DNA from 3 places in the Nonomuraea sp. NPDC050153 genome. Region 2 is predicted to be linked to each of the others. Evidence: riboswitches for the same ligand, from Rfam matches in the RefSeq annotation. Region 2 holds a riboswitch; each other region holds the start of a gene.

Region 1 (3,236 bases), on a different contig from region 2:
CGTACAGCCGCACGTGCTGCTGGCGGTGGCCGATCCCAGCGACGAGGTGCCGCGGCCCAAGGAGCCGGACTTCATCTCGGAGAACGGGCGCGGCCTCTACATCGTCGAGACCTACAGCCAGTGCTGGGGCTGGGACCCGCTGGCCCGCGGCGGCAAGGCCGTGTGGGCCTTGTTCCGCACCGAGCACTGATCCAGGACACTGATCCGGGGTCCTGATCCGGGCCCCGATCCCCCGTCAGTCGCCGATCGCCCCGTCGATGCGCTCGCGCAGCAGGTCCGCGTGACCGTTGTGCCGGGCGTACTCCTCGACCATGTGGATGAGGATGTAGCGGTGGGTGCAGGCCTGTCCGTTGCGGTCGCCGACGGCCTCCAGCGGCTTGGCGGCCGAGATGGCGCGGGCGCGCTCGATCTCCTCCTCCCACGTGGCGAAGGCCTCCTTGACGGAGGCGGTGTCCACCTCCTTGAAGTCGGCGTCGTTGTCGCGGTCCTTGTCCCAGAGCTTGGGAAGATCCTCGCCGTTCAGCACGCGGCGGAACCAGCTGCGTTCGACGTGCGCCATGTGCCTGACCAGGCCGAGCAGGGACAGGGTCGAGGGTGAGGCGGAGCGCAGGCGCAGCTGATCGTCCGACAGGCCCGCGCACTTGAAGGCGAGGGTGGCGCGGTGCCATTCGAGCCAGTTGTTCAGCGTGGTCCGCTCGTCGCCGGTGAGAGCCGGCGGGATCCGGGTGTCTTCAGTCACGATGTCCGACCTTAGGGCCCAATGCGCCGGTTCAGTACATAGAGATGTGGACGTGATCGAAGTGGTTCTCGGTGATGCTGCCGCGGTCCGACATCCCCCGCCAGCCCGAGCCCATGTTGATGCGCTGCTTCCAGATCACGTACTTGACGCCGAGCTTGCCCTTGTTCTTGAGCGCCCACTCCGCGATGCGGTCGCCCAGGGCGTTGTTGATGGCCGACGGCATCGAGCCGCCGCCGCTCATCATGAAGTCGCAGGCCCGCCCCAGCGGGTGCTCGCCGCTTGAGCCCGAGCGGAAGCAGCCCACCGTGAACGGCAGCTTGAAGTTCTTCTCCAGCTCCGCCTTCATCAGCCGCGTACGGGCCGTGATGTTGTCCGAGCCCGTGGGCAGCTCGGGCGCCCAACTGCCGTTGGACTGACGGCCGGGGCCGAACGGCACGAGGTCCTGGAGCTTCTTCTTGATGTCGTCGATGACGTCCTCGGCCTCGTCGCGCTGCTCGGACACGTCCTTGGCGTCCACGCCGATCCGGGCGGCGAGCGCGGCGGCCTCGTCGGAGGCCTTCTTCTTGTCGTCGCGGGCCTTGGCCACGCCCTGGACCAGCGCCTGCTGCTCGGCCGTCAGCTGTTCGAGCAGGGCGGCGCCACCCCCGTTCTGGACCATCAGGGCGGAGGGCAACGAGGGGTCGTGGTTCTGGTACCGCATCCTGGCGAGGTCGCCGACCCGCTGCTCGGCCGTGGCCAGCGCCTGCTCCGCGGCGGCCAGTCGCTCCTTGGCCGCCTTGGCGGCCGCCTGCGCCTTGGCCAGCTCGACCCGCTTGAGGTTGTACCTCTCGATGAGCTTGTCGACCTTGCCGTTGAGCTGCTTCAGCTGGGCGCGGAGCTGGGTCTCGGACGGCTTGGGGGCCGCCGAGGCCGAGGCCGCGGTCGCCGGCAGGAGGCCGACGGCGGCCGCGGCCAGGAGGCTGATGGCAAGGGCCGCGGGGGACGGAGCCGCCACGTGGATGTTCCTCTCCCTCTGCCGACCGGGTTAGCTGACGGGTTCGGGCTGGGAGCTGCGTGCCCTACCACCGAAGTGGATTCACCCCAGGTGCAAATGGGTCCCCGGCTCCCGGGCGACTCGCCCGGGATTAGGCGCGTGACTGCTGTTACGGCAGCCACAAAAGGGATATTAGTGGTAGATCACGAGTCACGCGACCCCCATTAGAAATCTAATAGTGATCTACCTGTGATCGAAGCATCCGTGCGGCCTCCTCCGGCAGCACATCGTTCACGAAGGCCCCCATCGCGGACTCCGACCCGGCCAGGTACTTGAGCTTGCCCGGCGCCCGCCTGATGCTGAACAGCTCCAGGTGCAGATAGCCGAGCTCGCGGTCCTGCCGCACGGGCGCCTGGTGCCAGGCCGAGATGTACGGCATCACCACGCCGAACAGGTCGTCGAAGGCCCTCAGCACCGAGGTGTAGAGCGGCGCGAACGCCGACCGCTCCTCCTCCGTCAGCGCGGCCAGATCGGGCACGTGCCGGTGCGGGTAGACGTGCACCTCGTACGGCCACCGCGCGGCGGCGGGCACGAACGCCGTCCACAGCTCGTTGGCGGCCACCACGCGCGTCCCGGCGGCCCGCTCGGCGGCCAGCACGTCGGCGAACAGGTTGCCCTTCGAGTAGCGCCTGGCGGCGGCGAGCTGGAGCTTGGTCCTGGGCGTGACGTACGGGTACGCGTAGATCTGGCCATGCGGATGGGCCAGCGTGATGCCGATCTCCTCGCCCCGGTTCTCGAAGCAGAACACCTGCTCCACGCCCTCGATCCCGGACAGCTCGGCCGTCCGGTCGGCCCACGCCTCCATGACCAGCTCCACCTGATCGCTGGAGAGCTTGGAGAAGGACGACGAATGCTCCGAGGTGAAACAGACCACCTCGCACCGCCCCACCCCCGGCCGGACCTCGCTCAGGCCCCCTGGATCCACATAAGTCCCGAAATTTCCGGAGAAGGAGGGGAATCGGTTCTCGAACACCGCCACGTCGTAGTCGTACGCCGGGACCTCCGTCGACCTCGTGGCCGACGACGGGCACAGCGGGCACTCGTTCGCCGAGCCGGTCGGCTGGAACGTGCGCGTCTGCCGGTGCCCCGCCATCGCGATCCATTCCTCGGTCAGCGGGTCGTACCGCAGCTCGGAGGCCACCGGCCGGGGGTCGAGCACCCGCCGGTCGATCGCGCTCCTGTCGGCGTCGTCCCGCCGATCGAAATAGATCAGCTCACGGCCGTCGGCCAGGTGGGTGATGGTGCGCTTCAAGGCGAGCCCTCCGCGATGATCAGTTCTCCGGCCCGTTCGGCCAGCTCCATGCGTGCGTCCTCAGGCAGCCCCGCGTCGCTGATGACCACGTCGGCCTCGGTCAGCTCGGCGATGGTGCTGATGCCGACCGTGTTCCACTTCGTGTGGTCGGCGGGGACCACCAGCCGGTGGGCGGCCGTCACCAGCTCCCTGTCGGTCTCCGACTCCAGCAG
Region 2 (3,236 bases):
TGGCCCGGCTCGGCCTCGACTACATCGATCTTTTCCTCATCCACTGGCCGGTGCCGCAGCAGGACAAGTACGTGCAGGCGTGGAAGGCGTTGGAGAAGATCTACCGTGACGGGCGCGCCAAGGCCATCGGCACCTCGAACTTCACCGTCGCCCACCTCACCCGCCTGATGAACGAGACCGGCATCGTGCCCTCCATCAACCAGATCGAGCTGCACCCGTACCTCCAGCAGCGCGAGCTGCGCGCCTTCCACGAGGCCAACGGCATCCTCACCGAGGCGTGGAGCCCGCTCGGCCAGGGCCAGGGCCTGCTGAACGACCCGGCGCTGGCCAAGCTGTCCGACAAGTGCGGCAGGACGCCCGCGCAGATCGTGCTCCGCTGGCACCTGCAGCTCGGCCACGTCGCGATCCCCAAGTCGGTCACCCCGTCGCGCATCGCCGAGAACATCGGCGTCTTCGACTTCATCCTCGACGCCGAGGACATGGCCGCGATCGGCGCGATGAACAAGGGCCATCGGATCGGACCCGACCCCGATACGTTTGACATGACCTGATTCGTCTACGATCTCCCGCGTGCGAGATTTTGCGTGGGGCATCGCGGCGACAGGACGTATAGCGCAGACCGTCGGGGCGGTCATCGCCGCCGAACCGGGCATGCGGGTGGCCGCCGTCGGCTCGCGGAACCTGGAGCGGGCGCAGGCGCTGGCCGCCACGCTGGGCGCGGAGTCGGCGTACGACTCCTATGAGCGGCTCTGCGCCGACCCGGCCGTGGACGCGATCTACGTGGCGACGCCGCACGCCCAGCACCTGGAGGTGGCCGAGGCCGCCATCGCCGCGGGCAAGGCCGTGCTGTGCGAGAAGCCGCTGGCCGCCACCGTGGACGACGCGGAGAAGATGGTGCGCCTGGCACGCGAGGCAGGCGTGTTCCTGATGGAAGCGATGTGGATGAGGTTCAACCCTCTCATCCAGAGGATCGCGGCCGACGAGCGCTTCGGCGACCTGCGCTCGGTGCACGCCTCCTTCGGCTTCGCCAAGCCGTACGAGCCGGAGCACCGGCTGTGGGCGCCGGAGCTCGGCGGCGGGGCGCTCCTCGACCTGGGGATCTACCCGTTCGGCCTGGCCCAGTTGCTCCTCGGCATGCCCTCCGACCTGCGGATCACCGGCTCCCTGGCGCCCAACGGCGTCGACGCGGAGGCCGGCGGCGTGCTGCTCTACCCCGATGGCAGGAAGGCTCTCGTGGAGACTTCGTTGCTCGGGAATTACCCGAACCATGCCAGCGTTGTAGGCACCCAGATGCGGGTGGACATCCAGGCGCCGTTCTGGGCTCCGCAGCGGATCGTACTGTCCGGGCCCTCGATGGAGCCGGAGGAGTACACGCTCGATTCGGTGAACCACGGGTACGCCGGAGAGCTCCGCGAAGTCCGCGCCGCGACGGCCGAAGGCAGGACCGAAAGTTCGATCATGCCGCTTGACGAATCCCTTGCCATGATGGGGCTTCTGGCCGATGCTCGCAGGCAACTCGCCTAGCTGGGCCTTTATGGATTTGTAATCCTCTTGCCTCATGCATTACGTTTGGGGCATCCTTGAGACATACGTCCGGTTTGTCCGGACTTGTCCGACCATCGCACGACACATCACAGGAACGTCCTGTGACCGCTGAATCCGCCTTCGGGCGGAGCCGGGGACCCACGTCCTTTGGGGTGAATCGGCACTTCGGTGCCGTAGGGCAGCTTCCACGCCCGAACCCGTCAGCTAACCCGGTAAGCGGCATGGAAGCAAGGAGTAACCCCCTCGATGGCCAACTTCCGCTTTACCTCTGCTGCGAAGAACAACATCGCCCGCGCCCTGCTCGGCGCCACCGTCCTCGGCTCCGTGTTCGGCGTCCACATGACGAGCGCCGGAGCCGCGGAGAAGCAGCCGATCGACACGACCACCGTCTCCGACCACGCCGAGCGCTCCCGCGAGACCAGGGTCACCGCCACCGCCGCCCAGGTCCTGGCGCTCGCCAAGTCCCAGATCGGCATCTCCGAGAACGCCGCCGGCGGCGGCACCAAGTTCCAGCAGTGGTACGCCAACTCCCAGCGGGCCGCGGAGACCGTCGCCCGGGACGGCGGCAGCCGCACCGAGTACCTGAACGCCGCCTGGTGCGCGATGTTCGTCTCCTGGGTCGGCGAGCACACCGGCGCCCGCGCGCAGATCGGCTGGGACTCCTGGACCGTCGCCCACGCCAAGTGGTTCCAGGCCAACGACCGCTTCGGCACCGAGCCCAAGCCCGGCGCCATCGTGTTCTTCTCGTGGAGCGGCAGCAAGAACCTCAAGGACATCAAGCACGTCGGGTTCGTCGAGAAGGACAACGGCGACGGCACCATCACGACCGTCGAGGGCAACACCGGCCGCGGCAAGGTCGAGGAGCGCGTCCGGCCCAAGTCCCAGGTCGTCGGCTACGGCTACCCGCAGTACCGCGGCTGACCGGACTCCCCCACAGCCCGGACTCCCCAACAGCGCCGAACGAGCGCGCGTCCCGCGAACGGGACGCGCGCTCGTCGCGTTCACCCTCCTAGCGTTCACCCTCGTCGCGTTCGCCCTCCGCGCGTGCGGCGGCCCGCCACCGGGGAAGACCCGAGGCAAGCCGTCCACGACCTCGCCGAGGAGCCGCCCACCATGCCACCGCACACGTGGAGGGGCCCGTGAGGAGGGGCGGGCTGCGGTGGATCGCCGACGGGCTCTTCCCGAGCGGCGCCAACCCGCACGGCGTCCTGCCCGCCCTGCTGATCCTCCTGGCCCTCGTCACCGGCCTCGTGGACGCCGTCAGCTACCTCGGCCTGGGCCGCGTCTTCGTCGCCAACATGACCGGCAACCTCGTCTTCCTCGGCTTCGCCCTGGCGGGGGCCGCGCAGATGTCCAAATGGGCCTCGCCGGTGGCCCTGGCCGCCTTCGGAGCCGGCGCCTGGAGCGCCGGCCGGGTGAGCAGGCGGGCCACCAACCCGCGACGCGCGTTCGCCGCCGCCACCGCCGCGCACGCGCTCCTCGTCGCCGCCGCCCTCGTCGTCGCCCTCGTGGCCGGACACCGGGCCACCGCGCCGCAGGCGGCCCTCATCGCACTGCTCGGCTACGGCATGGGCCTGCAGAACGCCTCCGTGCGCGCGCTCGGCGTACCCGACCTGGTCACCAACGTCCTCACCACGACCCTCACGGGGCTGGCCACCGACGCACCGGGACGGGCCGCCCTGCGCCGGGCC
Region 3 (3,236 bases), on a different contig from region 2:
ATCCTGGACGAGGTGCTCAAGCGGCCGTACGTGCTGCCCAGCGACCGCGACCGTGATCGCGACCGGGCGCGCCCGGCGCGGCGGCCCGCCCAGGAGGGGGCGCAGGGCGGCGTGCCGCTCGGCAAGATGCGCTTCGTCGGCGCCGCCGAGGGCCGCGCCGCCCTCCGCAAGGACGACTGAGCGATCAGCCGATCTCCTGGCACACGCTCACGTGGAGCGTGTCGTCCCCGTCGAAGCTGAACTCCTCCACCAGGCGCAGCAGCCCGTCGTCGCCCGCCTCGATGCGGCTGCTGCTCTGCCCGCCCGCCTTCCCACCGGCCTTCAACGCGTGCGCATACGAGATCGAGACCTGGGCGCCGTCGCGCATGCCCACGAAACGCCCGTGGGTCACGGTGTCGCCGGAGTAGCTGCCCCACACCACCCCGTCAGCCTCCTGGTACAGGAACTCCGTAGGGCTGTCCTGGTCGACTGCGCTCGCCGTCGAGCTCACCATCACGAATTTGCGGCCGTTGAGATTCACGCCCGACATCGTGGCTCACATTTCGGAAATGTCAGCATCCGTCTGGACGGATCGCGGGGAGACCGCTCGATGATCGACAATCCGTCCAGTCCGGATCTCCATCACAGGCCACGCCACGACGAGCTCGTCGGTGAGCTCGCCGTGGCGTGGGGGTCCGGTCGTCCCGGCCGCGCGAGCGCGCGGCCGGGCACGTGGCCCGGCTGTCCGCGCCGCTCGCTCAGGCGCGGCGGCCCAGGTCGCGTAGCTGGTCGGTGGACAGCACGGAGACGTTCTGGTCGATGGGGACGTCGGTGTACTGGTGGATGGCCCAGGACTTCCAGTCGGCGGGCGGGGCGACCGCGCCCTTGGCCTTGCTGTAATGGGCGACCCACAGCGGGTACTCGGCCAGGCCCTTGCCGTACTTGTTGGCGAACTTCCAGCCGCTGTAGAACATCGGCGTCGTCCCGGTCTTCTTCTTCACGTACGACAGCCAGGTCTTGGCCCAGGAGTTCACCTCGGCGATGGACTTGCCGTCGGTGGTCTCCAGGTCGAGGACGAGGATGTCGCCGGCCGCGCCGGGCTGCGAGTTCAGCACGGACAGGAAGTAGTCCGCCTCCGCGATGGGGTCGTTGGCGGGGTGGCCGTAGTGGTAGGCCCCGCGCACGATGCCCTTCTTGCCCAGCTCGCGCCAGTGCCTGGCGAAGGAGGCGTCGCGGAAGTCGGTGCCCTCCGTGGCCTTGATGATGCCGAACTTGGCCTGGCTGGCGCTCCAGTCGTACAGAGGCTCGTAGTTGGAGATGTCCAGGCCGTAGATGAGAGACCCGGTCTTTTGCTGAGACGCGTTCACCGGCCCCTGCTCCGGGGATGCCGCCGCGAACGCCACGCCGGCGATGGCGGTGGTTCCGGCGAGGGTCGCACCGGCGACGGCGAGGCCGAGGCGATTGGTGAGGAGAGCGCGGGGGTTCTTGAGGATGTGGGCGATTGCGGCAAACCGAGGCTTGGACACGACGGCATTGACTCCTTGCTTCCATACCGCCTACCGGGTTAGCTGACGGGTTCGGGCTTGGAAGTGCCTTACGGGCGCAGCCTGGGCTGGCGTCCGATTCACCCCAGAAAGTGGGTCCCCGGCTCCGCGAGGCGCGGATTAGGCGGCCGAATGCTGTCCCGAAGAGCTTCTGGAGGACAGCGCACGGTCCGGTCAACGAAGCGGCAACGATGAGGCGAAGTGACCACATCTATGCCGTGATTAGGCAAAAGATAGGCATCTGTCCATAGGTAGTGCAAGCAGAACAAATCGGATTCGCGGGTATCGGTCGCCGGACGGCGGGGAAACGCCGTGCCTGTAAGGGTTTCGGGACTTGGTAAAACTTGCGGCCATCGCGTCCTGCCCGGCTCCCGAGAACGCCGGCCGCCGGCATGGATGGGGTCGACCGGCCGCATGATGCTGCTGTGACTCGCCGCAATTGCGCAGGTAATCGTGGCCCGAGGCGGCCGTGGTCGCCGTGATTCGCACGTTGCCGGCCGTTCGCCCTGGCACAGAAGGTCTTGCTGGAGGGAGGTTTGCGATGCTGGTTGTGTTCATGGCAAAAAACGCGGTGTGATCGCGCCGTCGCGGCCCTCCCCGCAGGTCGGACAGTCGGGCCGCCTCGGGATGGGGCGCGAGCGGATCTCCAGCGGCCAGAAGTCCACCTCGCTCCACCGCCCGCTCAGCGCCGGGGGCAACCCCGCCAGGACCCGGATCGCCTCCCAGGCGAGAATCGTGCCGACCAGCCCGCACAGCGCCCCGATGGCCCCCGCCTTCTCCCTCTTGCCGACCAGCGACTCCATCCGGTCGCGCCCGTGGTCGGCGAAGGTCTCGGTACGGACGCAGGTCCAGCAGGCGGTCCGTCCCGGCAGGACCGTCGTGCCGAGCACCCCGATGTGGTACGCGTACCCGGTGCCCAGGATGTGCGGCACGTCGGGCCAGCAGGCCTCGCTGACCCAGGTGGACGTGTCGTTGGGCGTGGGCAGGTCGATCGCGTTGATCACGATGCCCGCCCCGTCCACCAGGTCCGCGAGGTCGGCGGGGGAGGTGACGCGCCGGTCGAAGGTCTCGACCGTGACGAAGGGATTGGCGGCCCGCAGCCGGGCTCCGGCCGCCTCGACCTTGGGCGCTCCCACGTCGGCGACGGAGAAGAGGGTCTGCCGGGTCAGGTTCGACGGCTCGACGCGGTCGAAGTCGCACAGGCGGATGGTGCCGACGCCCGCGTTCGCCAGGGAGAGCGCGACCCAGCCGCCGAGCCCGCCGGCCCCGCACACCACCGCGGTCGAGCGGTCGACGCGCTCCTGCAACTGCACGCCGGTGGGGAGGTCGGTGAGGCCCTGGTCGCAGAAATCCTGGAGCAGCCTCAATTGGCGGTCGTAGAATTCGGCGCGCTCGTCCCCGAGCTTCGCGAACGATCCCTCAAGATGGCCGACCCGGCTCAGCAGCCGCTCTTCCGTGAGGATTTGCAGCACCTCGCCGAGCGGCTGCGAGTCACCGACGGACCGCTGGATCTCGGCATATGTGCGGGTGCCGTCCAGAAGCGTTATCACCTGTTTCACGAAAGCGTCGGCGGCGAATCTCTTCACGGTTCTGTCCGCCGTGCACAGGAAGAGCAGTTCGTCGCCTTCAGCCTGTACGATAACGCTTTCCCGCAGGCGGGGGCGCCAATCCGTCACGTGTTCCTCCGAGCGCGGGTGAGGCGAAAACGCCTCA

The links. Region 2 has a riboswitch for cyclic di-AMP ahead of ACIBQ1_RS02895 (CHAP domain-containing protein). Riboswitches for the same ligand answer to the same signal wherever they lie in the genome.
Region 1: another riboswitch for cyclic di-AMP. It lies ahead of ACIBQ1_RS58130 (hypothetical protein); the one in region 2 lies ahead of ACIBQ1_RS02895 (CHAP domain-containing protein).
Region 3: another riboswitch for cyclic di-AMP. It lies ahead of ACIBQ1_RS15915 (glycoside hydrolase family 25 protein); the one in region 2 lies ahead of ACIBQ1_RS02895 (CHAP domain-containing protein).

Annotation. Positions count from the first base shown of each region.
Region 1 is NZ_JBITJQ010000052.1:52,570-55,805, reverse strand. Features, by position in the region: gene ACIBQ1_RS58140 (ATP-binding protein) at 1-190, shown strand, start outside; gene ACIBQ1_RS58135 (DinB family protein) at 236-739, opposite strand; gene ACIBQ1_RS58130 (hypothetical protein) at 771-1,733, opposite strand; cyclic di-AMP (ydaO/yuaA leader) riboswitch at 1,739-1,880, opposite strand; gene galT (galactose-1-phosphate uridylyltransferase) at 1,945-3,024, opposite strand; gene ACIBQ1_RS58120 (DeoR/GlpR family DNA-binding transcription regulator) at 3,021-3,236, opposite strand, start outside.
Region 2 is NZ_JBITJQ010000001.1:608,126-611,361, reverse strand. Features, by position in the region: gene ACIBQ1_RS02905 (aldo/keto reductase) at 1-551, shown strand, start outside; gene ACIBQ1_RS02900 (Gfo/Idh/MocA family protein) at 571-1,524, shown strand; cyclic di-AMP (ydaO/yuaA leader) riboswitch at 1,642-1,779, shown strand; gene ACIBQ1_RS02895 (CHAP domain-containing protein) at 1,792-2,466, shown strand; gene ACIBQ1_RS02890 (YoaK family protein) at 2,685-3,236, shown strand, end outside.
Region 3 is NZ_JBITJQ010000005.1:215,460-218,695, reverse strand. Features, by position in the region: gene ACIBQ1_RS15925 (Lrp/AsnC family transcriptional regulator) at 1-180, shown strand, start outside; gene ACIBQ1_RS15920 (hypothetical protein) at 185-520, opposite strand; gene ACIBQ1_RS15915 (glycoside hydrolase family 25 protein) at 738-1,505, opposite strand; cyclic di-AMP (ydaO/yuaA leader) riboswitch at 1,518-1,660, opposite strand; gene ACIBQ1_RS15910 (TOMM precursor leader peptide-binding protein) at 2,078-2,890, opposite strand; gene ACIBQ1_RS15905 (hypothetical protein) at 2,891-3,236, shown strand, end outside.